One region of the Pantoea sp. UBA4549 genome, then DNA from elsewhere that is predicted to be linked to it. Evidence: predicted binding sites of a transcription regulator. Region 1 holds the regulator's gene; each other region holds the start of a gene.
What was found. Region 1 encodes LexA, which represses DNA repair genes until DNA is damaged. Its sites were predicted from a motif close to TNCTGTATGTACATACAGNA; they were not measured.
Positions count from the first base shown of each region.

Region 2: the regulator LexA is predicted to act here: its motif matches at 3,341-3,360, upstream of uvrB (excinuclease ABC subunit UvrB).
Region 3: the regulator LexA is predicted to act here: its motif matches at 4,849-4,868, upstream of dinB (DNA polymerase IV).

Region 1 covers NZ_DGLH01000001.1:2,686-10,581, forward strand. Annotated here, with positions in the region: gene ubiC (chorismate lyase) at 1-389, shown strand, start outside; gene ubiA (4-hydroxybenzoate octaprenyltransferase) at 394-1,278, shown strand; gene plsB (glycerol-3-phosphate 1-O-acyltransferase PlsB) at 1,318-3,741, opposite strand; gene B3041_RS00030 (diacylglycerol kinase) at 3,869-4,237, shown strand; gene lexA (transcriptional repressor LexA) at 4,343-4,957, shown strand; gene dinF (MATE family efflux transporter DinF) at 5,087-6,409, shown strand; gene B3041_RS00045 (CsbD family protein) at 6,555-6,767, shown strand; gene zur (zinc uptake transcriptional repressor Zur) at 6,820-7,341, opposite strand; gene B3041_RS00055 (conjugal transfer protein TraF) at 7,727-7,896, shown strand, end outside.
Region 2 covers NZ_DGLH01000006.1:250,373-258,268, reverse strand. Annotated here, with positions in the region: gene B3041_RS04605 (gluconeogenesis factor YvcK family protein) at 1-805, shown strand, start outside; gene uvrB (excinuclease ABC subunit UvrB) at 1,240-3,261, opposite strand; gene B3041_RS04595 (ABC transporter ATP-binding protein) at 4,162-4,878, shown strand; gene bioD (dethiobiotin synthase) at 4,903-5,571, opposite strand; gene bioC (malonyl-ACP O-methyltransferase BioC) at 5,568-6,323, opposite strand; gene bioF (8-amino-7-oxononanoate synthase) at 6,307-7,455, opposite strand; gene bioB (biotin synthase BioB) at 7,456-7,896, opposite strand, start outside.
Region 3 covers NZ_DGLH01000010.1:24,815-32,710, reverse strand. Annotated here, with positions in the region: gene fadE (acyl-CoA dehydrogenase FadE) at 1-2,285, opposite strand, end outside; gene lpcA (D-sedoheptulose 7-phosphate isomerase) at 2,528-3,106, shown strand; gene B3041_RS11155 (class II glutamine amidotransferase) at 3,154-3,921, shown strand; gene dpaA (peptidoglycan meso-diaminopimelic acid protein amidase) at 3,892-4,635, opposite strand; gene dinB (DNA polymerase IV) at 4,881-5,936, shown strand; gene pepD (beta-Ala-His dipeptidase) at 5,977-7,437, opposite strand; gene gpt (xanthine phosphoribosyltransferase) at 7,691-7,896, shown strand, end outside.

The DNA of each region.
Region 1 (7,896 bases):
GCGGGCAGGTTACCGTTGAACCTCTCCGTGAAGGCTTTGTCAGCGCAGCGGAAGTGGCAGCGGAAGCTGCTTTTCTGCCGGATGATACGCGCTTCTGGCTGCGCGAAATCGTGCTGTGCGGCGACGGTGAGCCGTGGCTGCTGGGGCGCACCGTGGTGCCGGAAAGTACGCTGCAGGGACCGGAGCAGATGCTGCAGCAGCTTGGCACACGTCCACTGGGGCGCTATCTTTTTGCCTCTTCCGCGCTGAGCCGTGACTTTATTCATCCCGGCCAGGCCGGCGATCTCTGGGGACGGCGTTCGCGTCTGCGCCTGTCGGACAAGCCCCTTCTGTTAACTGAACTTTTTTTACCGGCATCGCCGCTTTACCGCGCGCTGCAGCAAGGATGAAACCGTGCAAAAATCATTAACTGCAAGCAAATGGCAGGCTTACAGCCGCCTGATGCGCATCGACAAACCTATCGGCACGCTGCTGCTGATGTGGCCTACGCTCTGGGCGCTGTGGCTGGCTGGCATGGCGGTGCCGCCGCTTCCGGTGCTGATCGTATTTGTGCTCGGCGTGATTGTGATGCGCGCTGCGGGCTGCGTCATCAACGATTACGCCGATCGAAACGTGGATGGCCACGTCAAACGCACCGCTGGCCGGCCGCTGGCGAGCGGGGCGGTTTCAGAGAAAGAGGCAAAGCTGCTGTTTGCTGCTCTGGGCCTGCTGGCATTTATGCTGGTGCTGACCATGAATCGCATGACCATCCTGCTCTCTTTTGGCGGGCTGGCGCTGGCGTGGGTCTATCCCTTTATGAAGCGCTATACCCATCTGCCGCAGGTGGTGCTCGGCGCAGCTTTTGGCTGGGCGATTCCGATGGGGTGGGCCGCCGTAAGTGAGTCCTTACCTTTAGTCTGCTGGCTGGTGTTCTTCGCCAACATCTGCTGGACGGTGGCCTACGATACGCAGTACGCCATGGTGGATCGCGATGACGATCTGAAAATAGGCGTCAAATCCACGGCGATTCTGTTTGGTCGTTTTGACAAGCTGATTATTGGCCTGCTGCAGCTGGCTGCGCTGGGGCTGATGGCGCTGGTGGGAAGCATACTGAATCTGAACGGGGCCTTCTACTGGTCACTGCTGGCTGCCGGCGCGCTGTTTGTCTATCAGCAGAGCCTGATCGCCCGGCGCGAACGTGACGCCTGCTTTCAGGCGTTTCTGAACAATAACTACGTGGGGCTGGTGCTGTTTGCGGGTGTGCTGCTGAATACGCAGCCGTTTCTGGCGCTGTTCTGAACCGGCAGGGACGCATAAGAGCGTCCCTGCCTGCCTGCCTTACTCGTGTGCGACCGCACTTTCAATTGTCAGACGCACATCGCTGGTGACCAGCTCCGCCAGCATCTGCCACATCACGTGCGTGCGCTCCGCATCGGCATCACCGGAGTCGCTGATATAACGCTCATCGCGCAGCGTCAGCACCAGCGTGGTAAACACCGCTTTATCAAAGAACTCCGGAGCATTGATACCGTGCAGCACTGACAGACGCTGCGCCAGCGTACGACTCTCTTTCTCCAGCGTGCCACGGTTAATCGTGGGTTTGGCGCTGAGAATGGCAAAGGTGATCGCAAAGCGCTGCAGCGTTTCACGAATACCGGCCGCCAGCAGCTGCAGCGTGCGGTAGCGCGCGGCGCTCAGCTTAATCTGCCCGTCCAGCTGCGTCACCAGACCCTGCCGCGCCATCTCCGCACACAGCGCATTAAGCAGCGCCGGCAGTTCAGCACTTTCCCAGCGCAGGAACAGCTCACTTTTCAGCATCGGATAGACCAGACTCACCTGACGCAGAAGCTCGGCTTCACTGATTTCGCGGTGCTGCTGCACAATCGCCGCAATCAGCGACGGCATCACCAGCATATGCTGAATGTTATTGCGGTAGTAGGTCATCAGCACGGCCTGCTCGCGCGGCAGAATAATAATATCGCCGATGCTGTCCTGCTCGGTTTCGAACTTGTTCATGCCCATCGCGTGATCCAGCAGCGCTTCGGCGCTCAGATCGGGCACCGTGGCTTCCGGTGAATAGGGCACGTTGCGCAGCAGCTGCGTGTAACACTCCAGCTGCTCCGTCAGCTGCTCACGCGTCAGTGAGCGCTGACGCGACGCCAGCAGCGCGGTCACACACAGGTTCATGGCGTTGGCCGCACCCGCTTCGTTAATACGTACCATCAGGCTGGCAGCGATATCGTTCACCGCTGGCGTCATCCACGCGGGGCGCTGCGGATCGATAGGGTCAATCGCCTCGCGCCACTCAGGAATATGCTTGTTCAGATAGTTAACCAGCGGCAGCGGTTCACCAAAGTTAACGTAGCCCTGACCAAGATTGCGCAACTTACGCAGGCCGCGCACCATCTGCACAAAGCCCTCTTTCTCTTTCGCCGCGCCGCGCAGCTCTTTGGCGTAAGTCCCCACTTCCATTACATGCTCATAGCCGATGTAAATCGGGACAAAGGTGATCGGGCGGCTGCCGCCGCGCAGCAGCGCCTGCAGCGTCATGGAGAGCGTGCCGGTTTTGGGATCGAGCAGGCGACCGGTGCGCGAGCGCCCGCCCTCAACAAAGTACTCAACCGAGTAGCCACGGCTGAACAGCTCGCCCAGATATTCGCGGAATACGGTGGAGTAGAGTTTATTGCCCTTGAAAGTACGGCGAATAAAGAAGGCCCCCAGCCGGCGGAAAATCGGTCCGGCTGGCCAGAAGTTGAGATTGATACCGGCAGCGATGTGCGGCGGCACCAGTCCCTGATGATAAAGCACGTAGGAGAGCAGCAGGTAATCCATATGGCTGCGGTGGCAGGGCACATAGACTATTTCATGGCCATCCTGCGCCAGCTGACGCACGCGCTCGCCGCCGTTTACGTTAATGCCCTGATAGAGCCGGCTCCAGAGCCAGCCCATGATGCGGTCGGTGACGCGGATCGCCTCGTACGAGAAGTCCGCCGCGATCTCTTCCATCATCTCAACGGCGTTTTGCTGCGCTTTTTCATGCGAAATCTTTTTGCTGCGCGCTTCATCCTCAACGGCTTTTTCAATCGCTTTCGACTGCAGCAGTTTGTTGAACAGATCCTGACGGGCAGGCAGGCTGGGTCCTACCGCAGCCAGACGCTGACGGGCAAAATGAATACGCGCCACGCGTGCCAGTTTCTGCGCAATCGACTTATCCGTGCCGTGTTCGGTCGCCATCTGGCGCAGCGAGACGGTAGAAGAGAAGCGGACAAAGCTGTCGCGGCCGTGCCAGAGAATGGCAAAAAACTTCTGCACGCCATTCAGTACGCGCAGATGCGGCGTGGGCTCACCCTGAATTTCACGGCCCGGTGCCCGGCCAAACATCACCGCCACCGGCAGCATCTGGACATCCAGCTGCGGATTATTACGGTGCAGATCCAGATAGTCGTGAAACAGTTTCACTGACTCCGGATTCGCCACGTAATAAGGGAAGACGCGCGGGCCGTCATGGATAAACACATGGCGCGGCAGCAGCGTACCGTCAATCTCCAGCGGCGCCAGCGGATCGGGCAGATCAAGCCGCAGACACTGATTGCGCAATGTAAGCAGGTCCGCCTTTGAATCATAAGGCAAAACATACATCACGGGACGGGTGGGATCGATACCGTGCTCCGAAACCGGATCGGTCGGTATGACCTTACTTTTTACCAAAATAGAGAGTGGTAAATTCAATAATTTGTAATAGAGTTTACGCCAACCTGACATAGACAACTTGAAGCCTCTTGTTAGCAAAGCGCGGCAAGCATACCAGAAAGTGCAGCGAAGATCTGTGGCTGTGCCATCGTACGCTGCGCACTCATTGACGCCAAAATTACTCAAGGGTTCCCTATCCATGGCAAATAACGTTACCGGCCTGCTGCGCATTATCAAAGCCGCAGGCTACTCCTGGCAGGGTATACGCGCAGCGTGGCAACATGAGGCGGCTTTTCGTCAGGAGGCGATCGCGGCGGCGATCGCGGTGGTCATCGCCTGCTGGCTGGATGTGGACGCGGTGACGCGCGTGCTGCTGATTGGCTCGGTGATGCTGGTGGTGGTGGTAGAGATCCTGAACAGCGCGATTGAAGCGGTGGTCGACAGAATTGGTCAGGAGCGTCACCCGCTGGCGGGGCGCGCCAAAGATATGGGCTCTGCCGCCGTGCTGCTGACCATTCTGCTTGCGCTGTTTGTCTGGATTTCGCTGCTCTGGCCGCACGCGCATTAAGGCCTGAAGTACCGATATATCGCTGATTTTTGCCGCAGCTGCGGTTTTCATTTCGCCAATACCTGTATATACTCACAGCGACTGTATAAACAACCAGGGGGCGGGATGAAAGCGTTAACCAGCAGGCAGCAGCAGGTCTATGACCTGATTCGCGACCATATTAATTCAACCGGCATGCCACCAACGCGTGCTGAAATTGCTTCACAGCTGGGCTTCCGCTCACCCAATGCGGCTGAAGAGCACCTGAAAGCGCTGGCGCGTAAAGGGGTCATTGAGATTGTCTCTGGCGCCTCACGCGGCATTCGCTTGCTGATGGAAGAAGAGACAAGCGGCGGATTGCCGTTAATCGGACGTGTGGCTGCCGGCGAGCCGCTGCTGGCTCAGGAGCACATCGAGACCCATTATCAGGTCGATGCTAACCTGTTTAAGCCGAGCGCTGATTTTCTGCTGCGCGTCAGCGGAATGTCGATGAAAGATATCGGGATTATGGATGGCGATCTGCTTGCCGTACATAAAACCCAGGATGTGCGTAACGGCCAGGTCGTGGTAGCGCGCATCGATGATGAAGTCACCGTAAAACGCTGGAAAAAGCAGGGTGCTATCGTGCATCTGCTGCCAGAAAACAGCGATTTTCAGCCTATCGAAGTGGATACGCGCCAGCAGTCACTGACCGTTGAAGGTCTGGCTGTGGGTATTGTCCGCACCGGTGAATGGCTGTAATACCTGGTTAGTCCCCCTGCTGCGGTCTGTGCCTGCACAGACCGCAGTCTGCTATATTACCCCTCTGCTTCCAACCGTGACGCCGTGCAGCTGCATGAAGCGCGTTGCCCGCATTAACAGGACTGGCTGATGCCGCTGTTTACCTCTTCTGACCGCACGCTCTGGCGGCTGGCGCTGCCAATGATCCTCTCTAACATCAGCGTACCGCTGCTGGGCATTGTGGATACGGCTATCATTGGTCACCTCGACAGCCCGGTTTATCTCGGCGGCGTGGCCGTGGGCGCAACCGCCACCAGCTTTGTCTTTATGCTGCTGCTGTTTCTGCGCATGAGCACCACCGGTCTGACGGCACAGGCATTTGGCGCCCGGGATACACCTGCGCTGGCGCGTGCGCTGATCCAGCCGATGCTGATTGCGCTGACAGCAGGCGTGCTGTTCATTGCATTACGTACCCCGGTCAGCGAGCTGGCGGCCGCGCTGATGGGCGGCAGCGAGGCGGTGCAGCAGCAGGCGCAAACCTTTATCGCTATCCGCTGGCTCAGTGCGCCTGCCACACTGGCAAATCTGGTGATCCTGGGCTGGCTGCTTGGCGTACAGTATGCGCGTGCACCAATGGTGCTGCTCATCACCGGTAACGTTGTGAATATCCTGCTTGATTTGCTGTTTGTTCTGCAGTGGCACTGGGGCGTGGCGGGTGCCGCTGCGGCCACCGCCGTCGCGGATTATGTGACGCTGGCGGCAGGGCTGTGGATGGTGGCACGTGTGCTGGCGCTGCGCGGCATATCATTTTCACTGCTCAAAGCCAGCTGGCGCGGCGACACCGCGCGCCTGTTCCGTCTTAACCGCGACATCATGCTGCGTTCGCTGCTGCTGCAGCTCTGCTTTGCCTCGCTGACGCTGCTGGGCGCGCGGCTCGGCCCTGAGGTGGTCGCGGTCAATGCGGTATTACTGATGTTTCTGACCTTTACCGCCTATGCGCTGGATGGCTTTGCCTACGCGGTGGAAGCCTGCTCCGGTGAGGCCACCGGCGCAGGCGATCGCAGCCGGCTGCGGCTGATCTGGTATGCCGCCTGCCGGCAGGCGGGCATCGTGGCGCTGCTGTTTGCGGTGATTTACGCCGTCTGCGGCCCGGCAATTATCGCGCTGCTGACCTCTATTGAATCGCTGCGCGAAGCGGCCGACCGCTACCTTATCTGGCAGGTGATCCTGCCGCTGGCTGGCGTCTGGTGCTATCTGCTGGACGGTATGTTTATCGGGGCCACACGCGGCCGCGATATGCGCAACAGCATGCTGCTGGCGGCGCTGGGCTATGCACTGACGCTGCTGACGCTGCCGTGGCTCGGGAACCATGGCTTATGGCTGGCTATTACCGTATTCCTCGCGTTAAGAGGCATTACCCTGGGACTGATATGGCGCTATCACTGGCGGCGCGACAGCTGGTTCAGCGTGTAATGTCATCGGGTTAACCGGCAGCGCATAAAACTGGCGAATTGTGCTGCGACGGTTAACCTTAATAGGACAGATCGCAGGTCAGGCGGCGGTTCAGCCCCCGCTGTGGGGGCGTTCCGTCTGGCTCAGCAAACTGTGGAGACGCGTAATGAACAGAGATGAAGCAAGCGGCAGCTGGAAACAGTTCAAAGGAAAATGCAAAGAGCAGTGGGGCAAGCTGACTGATGATGACCTGAGCGTGATTGAAGGCAGGCGCGACCAGCTGATTGGCAAAATTCAGGAGCGCTATGGCTATGCGAGAGCAGAAGCGGAGCGCGAAGTGAACGAATGGGAAAGCCGGCACAACGATCGTCGCGACTAGCGCTACCCCGGTTCAGAACATACCCCCCGCTCGCAGGCCTTCAGGCGTGCACTCAGCCCTTTTTACCGCGTTTTTTACTCATGGCTTCATGATCGTGCGCGCAGCTGGCGTGCTGGGTACAGGCAGCAATTTCAGCGCAGTTTTCGCACAGGCCGTGCGCTTCAATCACCGTATGGCGCAGGCTGAAGTTCGCCTGGTCAGCCAGTCCCGCAATGATTTTTTCCACGCCGTGTGCCTGTTGTTCACTCACGGCGGCACAGCTGTCGCAGACCAGCATAACAGAACTGTGGGCCGGCTCATTAACGTGATGACAGACCACATAGCTGTTGTTGGACTCCACGCGGTGGATAAATCCCTGTTCCAGCAAAAAGTCGAGGGCACGGTAAATCGTGGGCGGCTTCGCCTGAGGTTCACTCATACGCAGCTGATCCAGCAGATCGTAGGCGCTGACAGAACCTTTCTGCTCAGCCATCAGGCGCAGTACTTCGGCACGCTGCGGCGTAAGACGCACGCCGCGATCGAGACAGAGCGCCTCAACCTGGGTCAGCAGCTGCGCTGGGGTAAGAGTTGACATAATGTTCTCCGGCTTACAGGTGATGTTATTTTATCACACTCCATCCGCCCATGCTGTTTTTGCCTGCTCTGGCCTAAGCGTGCTGTCGATCACACATATCCGGCAATTTTAAGAGTGTTTTACGCGCTATTTTTGCTTTGCAAGTGACCAGATTCCCGATATGGTTCAGGCAGGCTAAAGTTATCACTGGCCTTATAAGAGCAATAATTCGCCTGAGTGGCTAAAAAAAGCGCAGAGTGGCGCATTCGTGTCCAATTCTGCGAACAGCAGTGCTTATCCCTTTCAGTTCACAGCAATGAAGCGTTAGCCGCCATTCAGAATAGCGGTTAACACCATTATTTCGCCTACGCGACACTCAATAATTTTTTAAGGTGATAGCAGCCTCATGACGACAACACGCTTTACGCTGGCCCGGGTGGCTTATTTTGCTGGTTTAAACGCGCTGCTGGCTTCCTCTTCAGCGCTGGCCGCGGGAACCTGGTATGATGCGCGCAATGATGCGATGGGCGGAACCGGTGTCGCTTCGTCGCACTGGAGTTCTGCCGTGCTGGCTAA
Region 2 (7,896 bases), on a different contig from region 1:
TCTCACTGGTATTGTGACCACCACGGATAATGGCGGCTCTACCGGACGTATCCGCCGTTCAGAAGGCGGTATCGCCTGGGGAGACATGCGCAACTGTCTTAATCAGCTGATTACCGAACCGAGCGTGGCTTCCGCGATGTTTGAATATCGCTTTGCCGGTAACGGCGAGCTGGCGGGGCATAATCTGGGTAACCTGATTCTGAAAGCGCTGGACCATCTCAGCGTGCGCCCGCTGGAAGCGATTAACATTATCCGCAATCTGCTCAAGGTTGATGCGTTTCTTATCCCGATGTCGGAGCAGCCAGTGGATCTGGTGGCACAGGATGCAGAAGGCAATATGGTTTATGGCGAAACTGCGATTGATGAGATGCGGCAGGCCCCTCAGACGCTGATGCTGCATCCGGCCGTTAATCCCACCCGCGAAGCGCTGGACGCCGTGGCAGAAGCCGATCTGATCCTGATTGGTCCGGGCAGTTTTTACACCAGCCTGATGCCGATTTTGCTGATGGAAGAGATGGCGCGCGCGCTACGTCGTACGCCTGCCACCATGGTCTTTATTGGCAACCTTGGACGCGAGCTCAGCCCGGCGGCAGCCCGCCTTAGCGTGGCAGATAAGCTGGCCATTATGGAACAGGCGATTGGTAAACGGGTCATTGATGCCGTGGTCATCAGCCCGACCGCCGACACGCAGGGTCTGGCACAGCGCGTTATTGTACAGGAGCCGCTGGAGGCCGAGGATATCCGTTACCGTCACGATCGGCAGCTGCTGCGTCTGGCGCTGGAGCACGCCATTCAGGCGCTGTAAGCGCGCCATTCAGGCGCTGTAAGCGCGCCAGGGCCGCATGAATGCGGCCCCTACGGGAGATTCGCGCAGGCGTGCCATTCATGGTGCCCTGATCATGTATAAAACCCGCGGAATTTACGCAGGGGCGCCATTCATGGCGCCCTGATCACGTATAAATACGATGGTGCCTGGATTCGCCAGGGCCGCATGAATGCGGCCCCTACGGGAGATTTGCGCAGGGGCGCCATTCATGGTGCCCTGATCACGTATAAAACCCGCGGAATTTACGCAGGGGCGCCATTAATGGCGCCCTGGCTGCGTATAAATACGGTGGTGCCTGGATTCGCCAGGGCCGCATGAATGCGGTCCCTACGGAATGCGGTCCCTGCGGAATGCGGTCCCTGCGGAGTGCGGCCCCTGCGCAATGCGGCACCGGTAAGGCTCTGCTGTGCCGGTCAGGAAGCGGCGATAAACAGTTCGCGCAGTTCGTGCAGACGGTCGCGCAGGCTGGCGGCTTCTTCAAATTCCAGGTTTTGCGCATGCTGCTGCATCTGCGCTTCCAGTTCGTGAATTTTCTTCTGCATCGCCTGTGGCGTAAGCGCCAGGTAATCGGCATCATTCTCTGCCGCCGTGCGCGTGGCCGTTTTACCCTTGCCGCGGGTTTTCACCACGTTTTTGCCCAGCTCAAGAATATCCGTGATCTTTTTATTCAGCCCCTGCGGCACAATGCCGTGCTCAGTGTTGTAGCGCTCCTGCTTCTCACGGCGGCGCTCAGTCTCTTCAATTGCGCGCGCCATAGAGGGCGTGATCTTATCAGCATAAAGAATCGCTTTACCGTTCACGTTACGTGCAGCACGGCCAATCGTCTGGATCAGTGAACGCTCTGAGCGCAGGAAGCCCTCTTTATCGGCGTCCAGAATCGCTACCAGAGAAACCTCCGGCATATCGAGTCCTTCACGCAGCAGGTTGATCCCTACCAGCACGTCAAATTCACCCAGGCGCAGGTCGCGAATAATCTCCATGCGCTCAACGGTGTCGATATCAGAGTGCAGATAGCGCACCTTCTCACCGTGCTCTTCAAGGTATTCGGTGAGATCTTCGGCCATACGCTTTGTCAGCGTCGTTACCAGCACGCGCTCGTTAATCTCTACGCGCTTACGGATCTCAGACAGCAGGTCATCCACCTGTGTACCCACCGGGCGCACCTCAAGGATCGGATCGAGCAGGCCTGTCGGACGCACCACCTGATCGATCACTTCCGTGCCCGATTTTTCCAGCTCATATTTACCCGGCGTGGCTGACACATAAATGGTCTGCGGGGCCAGCGCCTCAAACTCCTCAAACCGAAGCGGACGGTTATCCAGCGCGGAAGGCAGACGGAAACCGTACTCCACCAGCGTCTCTTTACGCGCGCGGTCGCCACGATACATGCCGCCGATCTGCGGAATGGTCACGTGCGACTCATCCACCACCAGCAGACCGTCGGCAGGCAGATAGTCAAACAGGGTCGGCGGCGCTTCACCCGGCCCGCGCCCCGAGAGATAACGGGAATAGTTTTCGATCCCCGAGCAGTAACCCAGCTCATTCATCATCTCCAGGTCAAACTGGGTGCGCTGCGTAATACGCTGCTCTTCCAGCAGCTTGTTGTTTTCCAGCAGCACTTTGCGGCGCAGGGCCAGCTCATCTTTGATCTCTTCCATCGCCTGCAGGATACGTTCACGCGGCGTAACGTAGTGCGTTTTGGGATAGATAGTAAAACGCGGGATCACTGACTCAATTTGCCCGGTAAGCGGATCAAACAGTGACAGCCGCTCGACCTCTTCATCAAACAGCTCCACCCGCAGAGCGATATCATCAGATTCCGCCGGGAAGATATCGATCACCTCCCCGCGCACGCGGAACGTACCGCGCTGAAACGCCTGATCGTTACGCGCATACTGCAGCTCAGCCAGACGCCGTAAAATACTGCGCTGATCGATGATCATGCCGCGCGTCAGGTGCAGCATCATTTTCAGATAGAGATCGGGATCGCCAAGACCATAAATCGCTGAGACCGACGCCACCACAATCACATCACGCCGTTCCAGCATCGCTTTGGTAGCAGAGAGACGCATCTGCTCAATGTGCTCGTTCACCGCCGCATCTTTTTCGATAAAGGTGTCAGAACTCGGCACATAGGCTTCAGGCTGATAGTAGTCATAGTAAGAAACAAAGAATTCCACGGCGTTATCCGGAAAAAACTCTTTCATCTCCCCATAGAGCTGCGCCGCCAGCGTTTTATTGGGCGCCAGAACCATCGTCGGCCGGTTGAGGTCGGCAATCACGTTGGCAACGGTAAAGGTTTTGCCCGAACCCGTTACGCCGAGCAGGGTCTGATGCGCAAGGCCATCTTCCAGCCCCTCCTCCAGACGGCGGATCGCTTCAGGCTGATCGCCTGAAGGCTTAAAGGCGGAGTTAAGTTTAAAGGCTTTGCTCATGATTTCAGAATTCCTGCTGAAGAAAAGGGCTGGCAGGCTGATAATTCTACTCTGCTATGGCGATTTTGCCAGAAAAAAACACTGGATATATTTACAGATAAACGCCACGATGTACCTTCAGCCTGTGGCATCGCTTCAGAGGCATTAAAGCGGCCGCTGGCTAAAATATGTCGCGCAAGGTTATCCCCAGGCGAGCCGGGCTTTTAACAATTGTCAAGAGAACGTCATCAAAATGCAGCGATAAACTTCAGCGGACATTTTGCAGGCTTGCTTTTAAACAACATACTGAATTTATTGAATATACCTCAAAAGCCCAGTTTCGCAGCATAATGTATCCAGGCCGCGTATTTCCTCGCTTGCGCCCGGTTTTCAGTCGCTAATACACAAGGTTATCCACAGGAATGGTGGATAAGTGAAGCCAGCCCCACGCCCGCAGGCTGTGTATAAAAAATCCCGGCCCGTTCTGCGCTAACAAAAAAATTTTTTTTATGATTATTTTTCCAGCAAGGGCGGCGGGATTAACTATTCTTTTTTGATTCCACAGTGCCGCTACGCCTGGGCCGCGCTGTTTTCCTGCCTTATGCCACTGCTTTATTAATGAACAGATGCACCAGAAAAGTTTAGTAATCAGCACTGTCAAAGTGCAGTGGCTTAATCACCTGCTTTCACAGTTAAGTTTTTCTGATGTTTAAGGCACCGTTGCAGGTATTTGTTAACGCCACACATGCGGAATGATCGATCTGGCCCGCTGCTTGCATCTCTCCTGTTGCGGCAGAACATGCAGGTTTAACAGGGACCCCCTGATGTCTGATACCACCGCGTCACGTTTAATCTGTTACTGCATGCCAGACGACACAGAGCGGGTGCATTCAGGCTAATTATCTGTAAGGAGAAGATCAGATGCTGAGTTTACGTTCGGTGAATCAGTTTTATGGCCAGAACCAGATGCTGTGGGATGTCGATCTTGATCTGCCTCCGGGATCCTGCACCGGCGTGCTGGGCAGTCCGGGAATGGGGAAAACCACGCTGGTCAACTGCATTATGGGCCATCTGCCGGTTAACAGCGGCTCTATCTGCTGGCAGGAAGCGGGTTATCCACCGGAGGATCTGCTGCTGCAGCCCGCTATGCAGCGGGCGCGGATGGGCATCGGGTATGTGCCGCAAAAGCGCCATATCTTTACGCAGATGAGCGTTGAGGACAATCTGCTGATTGCCCTGCTGGCGGCTGAGGATGAGCGCAATCGCGCTATTCCGGAGAGTGTGTTTGACCTGTTTCCTGCGCTCTATACCCTGCGCCATCAGCGCAGCGGCGATCTGCCGGTCAATCTGCAGCAGCAGCTGGCACTGGCACGTGCACTGGTGCTGAAACCGCGCCTGCTGATCCTCGATGAACCCACCGGTACGATGTCGCCCTGGCTGGAAGAGGAGACGGGCAACCTGATCCGGCGACTCAACCGGGAATATGGGCTGACTATCCTGCTGCTGGAACAGCACGTCTCCTTTATACGCCGCGTAGCCGACTACTTTCTGCTGCTGCATCGCGGGCGCAATGTGGCGCAGGGCCGCGTCGCGCAGCTGGATGATCTCACCGTTAGCAAATGGTTAGCGCCTGCCTGATGCCGTTTACACAAGGATTGCCGCTCACGGCAGCGTCAGATAGTGTCCGCACGTGGCCTGCTCCGCCGCCGACGCCAGCCAGGGGATTTCGCCCAGAAATGGCGCCCCGATGCGCTGGCGCAGCGAGGCGATATATTCGTGATGGCGTTTGCCCGGCGGCTGAATATCATTTGCGATCCAGCCTGCCAGCGGCACGCCGCTCGCCTTTATCGCCGCAGCGGTCAGCATGGCGTGATTAATACAGCCCAGCTTTACGCCCACCACCAGTATCACCGGCAGCTGCTCTGCGATAACCCAGTCTGCATATGTCTGTGTCTCAGAGAGCGGTGTGAACCAGCCGCCCGCGCCCTCAACCAGCAGCCATTCCGCCTGCGTTTCCAGCGCGCGCAGGCCCGCTGAGAGCTGTGCAAAGTCGATCGGCCTGCCCTCTTCTGCGCTTACGATATGCGGCGAGGTCGGCTCCATGAATGCCAGCGGGTTAACCTGCTCATAGCGCAGCGGCACGCTGCTGTAGCGCTGCAGCGCCAGCGCATCGCTGTTGCGCACGCCTTCCGCCGTCATTTCACAGCCTGAGGCGACCGGTTTGTAACCTGCGGTACGCAGCCCGGCAGCGCTGGCCGCCTGCAGCAGCGCCCCGCTGGCAACTGTTTTTCCCACTTCGGTATCCGTTCCGGTGATAAACCAGCGTTTCATTTTTGCAACACTCCATACATCAGGTGATAAGTAAGACGATAGCCCTGTTCATCCTGCGGCCAGTGCCGCTCAAGCTGCGCCAGCTGCTGGCGCGTCAGCACACTGTTGCTGCGCCCGTCGTGCAGATGCGTGGCACCAATTCCCTTCAGCGAACGCATCGCGCTCAGCGCATCAGGAAAGTGCAGCGTAATGATCTGCTGCGTGCTGCGCAGCGGCTGCGCGCGCGCGGCTGCGACAATATCACCGGCCTGAAGAAAGCGATTGGCGTGACGGCGCGAATCTATCGCTGCCCATGCGCTATCCACCTCCGGCAGCGATCCCGCCAGCAGCGTTGAAAAAAGCGCGGTGCCTCCGGGCCGCAGCACGCGACAAAATTGCTGCAGAGCCGTGCTCAGATTGCTGCTCCACTGCACCGCCAGGTTGCTCCAGACGCCATCCACGCTGCCTTCAGCCAGCGGCAGCTGGTCGATATCACCCTGCAGATAATCGTGCGCCGATCGCTGCGCGCGCGCGGCGGCCAGCATGGGTAAAGAGAGATCGAGCGCGGTCACCGTACGCCCGCGATCGCGCCAGTACCGGCTGTACCAGCCGGTGCCGCAGCCGGCATCCAGCAGGTGCGGCCCGAATCCGGCAGGCGCGCAGGCGAGCAGCGCATCGCCGCTCAGGCGCTGCAGCGCAGCGTGCTGCTCATAGTGCGGTGCAGCACGGCCAAACGCCTGTGCCACCGCCTGCTTGTTAACCTGCAGCGTCATACAGCGCCTCCAGCAGCGCGTCGATATCTTCCGGCTCATGCGCCGCCGTCAGGGTGATGCGCAGCCGTGCCGTACCGGGCGGCACGGTCGGCGGACGAATGGCGCTGACCCAGCACCCCGCCTGCGCCAGTCGCTGCGAAAGCGCCAGCGCAGCCGCGTTTTCACCGACAATCAGCGGCTGAATGGCATTCTCTGAGGCGGGCAGCACCCACGGCAGCTGCGCCGCGCCGGCGCGAAAGCGACGGATGTTTGCCTGCAGGCGTGCCCGCAGCGCATCGCCCTGCTGCACCTGCTGCAGCGCCGCCAGCAGCGCCCAGCACTGCGCTGGCGGCATGGCGGTGGAATAAATAAGGTGCCGCGAAAACTGCTCAACGTAGTCGGCGGTAGCCTCATCGCACAGCAGCGCCGCGCCGCTGACGCCAAAACCTTTGCCAAACGTCACCACCAGCAGCTCGGGTTTCACCTGCTGCTGCCAGCAGCTGCCGCGCCCCTGCTCACCGCTAATGCCAATGCCGTGAGCATCATCCACCAGCAGCCAGCTATCCGCAGCCCGGGTCGCCGCAGCAATCTCTGCCAGCGGTGCGCTGTCGCCATCCATGCTGAAAACACCTTCGGTGACCACCAGCGTGGCGCCCGCTCCCGGCTGCGCCAGCAGCTTTTGCAGACTTGCCGGCTGATTATGGGCAAAACGACGCAGCGTGGCCGGGCTGTGACTGGCAGCATCCAGCAGCGACGCGTGCGCCAGTTTGTCCGCCACGATGCGGTCCTGCTTCTGCGCCAGCAGATGAACAATCGCCTGGTTGGCGGCAAAGCCGGAGATAAACAGCAGCGCACGTGAATAGCCGAGCCAGCCTGCCAGCTGCTGCTCCAGCTCCGCATGATAGCGACTGTAGCCGGTCACATGACCCGACGCCCCCGCTCCTGCTCCCGCCTGCGCCGCGCCCTGCTGCCAGGCCGCAATCACCGCCGGATGCCGGCTCAGCCCGAGATAATCGTTGCCGGAAAAGTGACGATAGCGCTGTCCGTCCAGGGTGATTTCCCGCACGCTGTTCTGCTCAATACAGCGCCGGTAGCGCCAGCCATCTGCGTCCCGGCGCGCCTGCAGCGCCTGAGTGATACGTTCAGACCACATTCACACCGCCGCGTTGTAAAACTGCGGCGTATCGGCCTGAACCAGCTGCGCCTGCAGCTGATGCTGCTGTTCGTTATCTCCCGCTGCGGTTGCGGTATGTTCCGGATTCAGGCCCAGCTTGCGGAACAGGATCAGATCTTTATCTTCTTCCGGATTGGGCGTGGTCAGCAGTTTGCAGCCATAGAAAATGGAGTTAGCACCCGCCATAAAACACATCGCCTGCGTCTGCTCGCTCATCTGCTCACGGCCTGCTGACAGACGCACGTGTGAGGAAGGCATCATGATGCGCGCTACCGCGATAGTGCGAATAAAATCAAACGGCTCCACATCTTCGTTATCCGCCATTGGCGTGCCTTTGACCTTGACCAGCATGTTGATCGGCACGCTCTCGGGCGGCACCGGCAGGTTTGCCAGCTGCACCAGCAGTCCGGCGCGATCCGT
Region 3 (7,896 bases), on a different contig from region 1:
GCCCGCTGCGCCAGCGCATCAAGACGGGTAAAGGAGAGGTGCTTTTTCTGCTGCTGACAGAGGCGATCGTGGATCACTTCCGCCGCCATGACATCCTGCAGCGCCTGCTCCAGCTGACCTGCCGGGTTATGCTCAGCTGGCGTCAGATACTGACCGCGGCCAAGGCGGGAGCGGGTAGCAGAAGGCAGCTGCAGCAGCCTCGCCAGTTTATGGTCAAGTTTGTCTGACGGCGGCAGGCAGCGTTTGCCACCGGCGAAGATGGCCAGGCGCAGCGCTCCGGCAGTCAGCCGGTTCGGGAAGTTACGCAGCAGATCGTCCATCGCCACTTCGGCCTGGTGCAGCGCATCCTGCACGCCCCAGTGCACCAGCGGCAGATCGGCCTCATGGCGTCCCTCTTCGTCATAGCGTTTCAGCGTGGCGGACGCAAGGTACATCTGGCTCAGCACATCACCGAGGCGGGCAGAGATGCGTTCGCGTCGCTTCAGGCTGCCGCCGAGCACGGCCATGGAGATATCAGAGAGCAGCGCCAGGTTCGCGCTCAGACGATTAAGCTGCTGATAGTAGTGGCGCGTCGCGTCACGCGTCGGTGCGGCGCTGGTGCGGCCGTTGGTCAGGCCGAGCCAGAGGCTGCGTACTGCACTGCTGCCGACATGACCGATATGGCTGAACAGTGCATGGTCAAAACGGGAAAGATCGTTTTTCGCCGCTGCGTCCATCTCTTTCAGCACCCACGGATGGCAGCGGATAGCACCCTGACCAAAGATAATCATGCTGCGCGTCAGGATATTGGCGCCCTCAACCGTAATAGCGATAGGCGCTCCCTGATAGGCGCGGGCGAGGAAATTGTTATCCCCCAGCATGATGCCTTTGCCGCCCGCAATATCCATGGCGTCGATAATGGCGCGCTGACCGCGGTGGGTACAGTGATACTTCACAATCGCAGAGAGCACGGCCGGCTTTTCACCCTGCATAATGCCGGTGGTGATCAGCGTGGCGGCCGCGTCCATGACGTAAGCATTACCGGCAATGCGCGCCAGCGGCTCTTCAATACCTTCCATTTTGCCAATCGCCACTTTGAACTGACGGCGGATGTGCGCATAAGCGCCGGTGGCCAGCGCCACGCTTTTCAGGCTGCCGGTGGAGTTAGAAGGCAGCGTGATGCCGCGCCCGACCGAGAGGCACTCTACCAGCATGCGCCAGCCCTGGCCGGCCATCGCCGGACCGCCGATGATATAGTCAATCGGTACAAATATGTTGTTGCCGCGCGTCGGGCCATTCTGGAACGGCACGTTCAGCGGGAAGTGGCGATTACCAATCTCCACGCCCGGCGTATGGGTCGGGATCAGCGCACAGGTAATTCCCGGCTCCGGGTTATCGCCCAGCAGACCATCGGGATCGGAGAGTTTAAACGCCAGGCCCAGCACGGTAGCGACCGGGGCCAGCGTAATATAACGCTTGTTCCAGGTCAGACGCATACCCAGCACCTGCTGACCCTGCCACTCGCCCATACAGACCACACCGGTATCAGGAATGGCACCGGCATCGGAGCCCGCTTCCGGGCTGGTCAGGGCAAAGCAGGGGATCTCATCGCCGCGCGCCAGACGCGGCAGATAGTGATCTTTCTGCTCCTCAGTACCGTAGTGCTGCAGCAGCTCGCCCGGCCCCAGGGAGTTCGGGACGCCGACGGTAATCGCCAGAATACCGGAGACGCCAGCCAGTTTCTGCAATACGCGCGCCTGCGCATAAGCGGAAAACTCCAGTCCGCCATACTCTTTTTTAATGATCATGGCGAAAAAGCGGTGCTGCTTCAGATAGGCCCACAGCTCCGGTGGTAAATCGGCCAGCTCATGGGTAATCGCGAAGTCGTTTGCCATACGGCACGCTTCCTCAACCGGACCATCCAGAAACGCCTGCTCCTCTGCGGTGAGCTGCGGACGCGGGTAGTTGTGCAGCTTTTGCCAGTCCGGCTTGCCCTGAAACAGATCGCCTTCCCACCAGGTTGTGCCGGCATCGATCGCTTCCTGTTCGGTGCGCGACATCGGCGGCATAACCTTGCGAAAGCCCTGCAGAGCCGGTTTTGAAAACAGGCGCTGGCGCAGCGACGGCAGGTTAAATGGCAGCAGGATCAGCGCCAGCGGCAGCAGCAGCCAGCCGGTCCAGAGGCCGGTTAAGGCCATGGCAGCGGTCCAGAGCAGCAGGATGGCGCTGCTCAGACGCAGAGATATCTGATGATAAAAGAGGGCGCTAACCAGCAGTAGCGTCGCCACGATGGAAACCAGCAGCATAGTGAATCGCTCCGTAAGTAGTAAGAGGTCTGACCTGTTAGTGACAGGTTTAGAGCAGCCGGTCTTAATAAGCAATTCCTTTACATCACAATTACAACCAGGCTCACAAAATCATCGTAGCTGGCGCATTTATCGTCTGGTCGCGCAGTGAGAGAGGCGTTTTCCCTGCTGCCAGCGCTTTGCGCCCCTGTGGCATTCCGTTAAACTTGCCGGGTTAACCTCTCCTCTAAAGGACATCTCCTATGTATCAGGACATCATTCGCTCGGAACTCAACGAAGCTGCCGACACCCTGACCCGGTTTTTGAGTGACGACGCCAATATCCACGCCATTCAGCGTGCAGCGGTGCTGCTGGCGGACAGTTTCAAAGCGGGCGGAAAAGTGCTCTCTTGTGGTAACGGGGGATCACACTGTGACGCAATGCATTTTGCAGAAGAGCTGACCGGCCGCTATCGCGAAAACCGTCCCGGCTATCCGGCCATTGCAATTTCTGATGTCAGCCATCTCTCCTGCGTCAGCAACGATTTCGGCTATGACCATGTGTTTTCACGCTACGTGGAAGCGGTAGGGCGCGAAGGCGATGTGCTGCTGGGGCTCTCCACTTCCGGCAACTCCGCCAATATCATCAAAGCGATTGAGGCAGCGCGCGCGCAGGGAATGAAAGTCATTACCCTGACCGGCAAAGATGGCGGCAAAATGGCAGGCAGTGCGGATATTGAGATCCGGGTACCGCATTTCGGCTATGCCGATCGCATACAGGAGATCCATATCAAAGTGATCCACATCCTGATGCTGCTGATTGAAAAAGAGATGGTTAAGTAATTCACGCTGCCTTCCCGCATGCCGGGAGGGGTGAGAAGGGGGTAGCTATGTGCGAACTGCTCGGGATGAGCGCCAATGTCCCTACCGATATCTGCTTCAGTTTTACCGGGCTGGTACAGCGCGGCGGCGGTACCGGACCGCATAAAGATGGCTGGGGTATCGCCTTTTATGAAGGCAAAGGATGCCGCACATTCAAAGATCCGCTGCCGAGCGTAAACTCGCCGGTCGCCCGCCTGGTGCAGGAGTATCCGATCAAATCGCACTCGGTGGTTGCGCATATCCGCCAGGCAAACCGGGGCGAGGTCTCCCTGGAGAACACCCATCCTTTTACCCGTGAGCTGTGGGGCCGCAACTGGACTTACGCGCACAATGGACAGCTTAAAGGCTATCGCCAGCTCGACAGCGGCCACTTTCGCCCGGTGGGAGAGACTGACAGTGAAAAGGCGTTTTGCTGGATCCTCTCGCAGCTGCAGGCGCGCTATCCGCGGACGCCAGGAAACTGGCCCGCAGTGTTTCGCTACATTGCTGAACTTGCCGGTGAGCTGCGTGAAAAAGGCGTATTTAACATGCTGTTGTCAGATGGGCGCTATCTGATGGCGTTCTGCTCCACCAATCTTTACTGGATCACGCGGCGCGCGCCGTTTGGGAAAGCGCGTTTGCTGGATCAGGATGTGGAGATCGATTTCCAGCAGCAGACCACGCCACATGATGTGGTAACGGTTATCGCCACGCAGCCGCTGACCGGAAATGAAACCTGGCACCGGATAGCGCCAGGCGAGTGGGCGCTATTTTGCCTGGGTGAGCGCCAGGAATGATTTGGAGGCCGCGTCCGGTGTGGACAGTACCGGGGTGTTGTTCACCGCATACTGACCCGTAGCCGTGACGTTAACGCCGGGCGGCACGTGATATTTCGCAAAATAGGCGTAGCCCGGCTGCAGTTCGCGCCAGAAATCGATATAGCTTGAGTAGCGATGACGCTGCATATTGCTTTCCGTCATACGGAACGGATAGATATTCAGCTGCATCTCCTGCTGGCCGTTACGCAGGGCCGCATTAACATAGTTGAAAATCTCATCCATTGAACCGTTGGTCATGGCGTAGCAGCCCACGGAAACGCAGTCACCGTGAATCATCAGATAGTTGCCGTTATAGCCCTTGCTGCGATCGTACTGGTTAGGAAAACCGGTATTAATGGCGCGGTAAAAGCGGCTGTCGGGTTTCAGCTGATTAAGCTTAACGTTGTAAAAGCCTTCCGGACTTTTGAAGTCGCCCTGGCGGCGTTTGGGACCAAGTCCGCCGGAAAAATTACAGATGCGATAGCTGTCCAGCAGGCGATATTCATTGCCGATTTTGCCATAGAGTTCCAGCGTGCGCTCTTCTTTGAAAATCTGGATAAATACTGGCGTACCCAGCAGTTGTTTCTTTAACTCTTTGCTTACCGGAGCCAGCGGTTGTGCGGGTTCAGGTGTGATTGCCCAGCTAAGGACTGGCATAAGAATCATCGCGAACAGCAATGCGATTCTGCCCATTCTGTGTATACCTTGAAGTGAAGAAAAACTCAGACGCGCGGCGTCACTCAGTTGCATTATCGGAAATATCCGCTATCGCTGCGCAACATTAACATTGTCTGGCTTTTAATCAAGATAGCGGGCAAGAAAATGGCGCAAAGTTGTGATGTGCCGGGGAGTGAAACGCCTTTAAACGCGGCCGCGGTGCTGACGGAGATTGCTCAACGCCTTCGCTACTGTATACTTAGCCAGTGTCCGGAGGGGGTATGCGCAAAATCATTCATGTCGATATGGACTGCTTTTACGCAGCGGTTGAGATGCGTGACGATCCGTCGTTGCGGGATATCCCTATCGCCATTGGCGGCAACCGCGTTCAGCGCGGGGTCATCAGCACCGCTAACTATCCGGCGCGTAAATATGGCGTGCGCAGCGCCATGCCGACCTCGACTGCGCTGCGTCTCTGTCCGCACCTGCGTCTGCTGCCAGGGCGCTTTGACGCCTACAAAGAGGCCTCGCGGCAGATCCGCGAAATCTTCCTCCGCTACACGCCGCTGATTGAACCGCTTTCGCTGGATGAAGCCTATCTGGATGTTACCAGCAGTCCGCACTGTCAGGGATCGGCCACGCTGATGGCGCAGGCGATTCGCGCAGATATTCTGCGTGAAACCGGGCTGACCGCATCGGCAGGTATCGCGCCGATCAAATTTCTGGCAAAAATTGCCTCTGACCTCAATAAGCCTGACGGCCAGTATGTGATCACCCCGCAGGCGGTGCCGGCGTTTCTGCATGAGCTGCCGCTCAGTAAGATCCCGGGCGTGGGCAAAGTGGCGACCAAAAAGCTGGAGGAGATGGGGCTGCGTACCTGTGCTGACGTGCAGCAGGCCGACCTGTCGCTGCTGCTGAAACGCTTTGGTAAATTTGGTCGCTCGCTCTGGGAACGCAGCAACGGTGTTGATGACCGCGAAGTGATCGTCGAACGCGAACGGAAATCGCTGGGGGTTGAGCGCACGCTGCCGGAGGATATTCACCACTGGGAGCAGTGTTTGCCCATTATCGACTATCTCTATGCGGAGCTGGATCGCCGTCTGGGTACCATCCGGCCAGATAAACAGATCGCCCGGCAGGGGGTAAAATTCAAGTTCAGCGACTTCCAGCAAACCACGCAGGAGCACGTCTGGGCGGTGCTGAATAAAGAGGATATGGTAGCGGTGGCGCGTCAGGTCTGGGAGGCGCGTCGGGCAGAACGCGGGGTAAGGCTGGTGGGACTGCACGTTACGCTGGTGGACCCGCAGCTTGAGCGTCAGCTGCTGCTGGGGCTGTGAAATCTCCCCCGCCCGGTAGCGGGCAGGGGAGCGGCATAAATTACGCTTTTGCCGGGATCGCGTTCAGCAGCGCAGTGAGTAGCTTCCAGTAAAGGCCAACGCTTTCAATATGCACCTGCTCATCCGGCGAGTGCGGGCCGGTAATGGTGGGTCCGATAGAGACCATATCCATATGCGGATACGGTTTCTTGAACAGGCCACACTCCAGACCGGCATGGATCACCTGAATGTTTGGCGTTTTGCCAAACAGCGCTTCGTAGGTAGTGCGCGTCAGCGCCATTACCGGCGAATCAGCGTCGGGCTGCCAGCCCGGATAGCCGCCTTTCGGTGCGGTCTGCGCGCCCGCCAGCGCCCCCAGCGAGGTCAGCGTCTCTACTACCCACTCCCTGCCCGTATCGATCAGCGAGCGAATCAGGCAGATGATTTCAGCGTTAGCCTGATCCATGCTGACCACGCCAACGTTCAGCGAGGTTTCCACCACGCCTTTCGCCACGTCTGAATTACGGATCACGCCGTTAGGGGTACTGTTCAGCAGGTTGATAAAGCGATCGCGGCACTCAGCGCTCAGCGCCTCCGCCTGCTGCGCCACCGGCTCAGTCTGCAGCACGATATGCTTTTCCTTGCTGCCGAGTTCATTGAGCAGCACGGCCTGGAAGTGCAGCGCCGCAGATTTCAGCGCATCCACTTTGTGGCTTTCCACGGCCAGCGTGGCAAAGGCTTCACGCGGGATGGCGTTACGCAGCGTGCCGCCGGTAAAGTCGATCAGACGCAGATCCAGCTCGCGGGCATGGGCGGCGAGAAAACGCGCCAGCAGCTTGTTCGCGTTGCCGAGACCCAGATGGATATCCGCGCCGGAATGGCCGCCTTTCAATCCTTTGAGCGTCAGCTTCAGCGTTTCAAAGCCGGCCGGAACCGCTTCACGGCTCAGCGGCAGCGTGGTAATGAAGTCGATGCCACCCGCGCAGCCCATGTAGATCTCACCCTCTTCTTCAGAGTCGGTGTTGATCAGGATTTCCGCCTGCAGCCAGTCCGGCTGCAGGCCAAACGCGCCATCCATGCCCGACTCTTCGGTCATGGTCAGCAGCACTTCCAGCGGGCCGTGCGTCAGGCTGTTGTCAGCCAGTACCGCCAGCGCTGACGCCATGCCGATGCCGTTATCTGCACCCAGCGTGGTGCCGCGCGCTTTCACCCACTCACCGTCAACCCATGGCTGAATCGGATCTTTAGTGAAATCGTGAGCGGTATCGTTATTTTTTTGCGGCACCATATCCAGGTGCGCCTGCAGCGCAACCGGCGTGCGGTTTTCCATGCCTGGCGTGGCAGGTTTACGGATCAAAATATTGCCGACCCGATCGCGCTCGACCCAGAAATTCTGCTCTTTGGCCCAGCTGACCACATATTCAGCCAGCGCCTCTTCATGATAAGAAGGGTGTGGAATAGAGCAGATTTTGGCGAAGATATCCCACAGCGGCTGCGGGGAGAGTTGAGACAATTCAGACACAACGCGTCTCCTGTATCAGCGTGGCGGACAGGCCGCTCGCACGCAGTTTTCGGTTAAAGATCGCCGTCAGCTCATCTGACGTGATGAGTCAGAGAATATCACCCTTTATTCGCAGGCGCGTCATCAGGCGCGCTAAAAACCTGCAACCAGTCTCTCCGATGCTGGTTTTTAACGCGCCAGATCCTTATAATCTCGCGCAACCTTTTCCCCCTTGCATATTTTTAAGCCACTTTTGGTGGTTGGGATTCCTTTTATGAGCGAAAAATACGTCGTAACCTGGGACATGCTGCAGATTCATGCCCGTAAACTGGCCCAGCGCCTGCTTCCTGTGGAACAGTGGAAAGGTATCATCGCGGTAAGCCGCGGTGGTCTGGTTCCGGCATCACTGCTGGCGCGTGAGCTGGGTATTCGCTACGTCGATACCGTCTGCATCTCCAGTTACGATCACGATCACCAGCG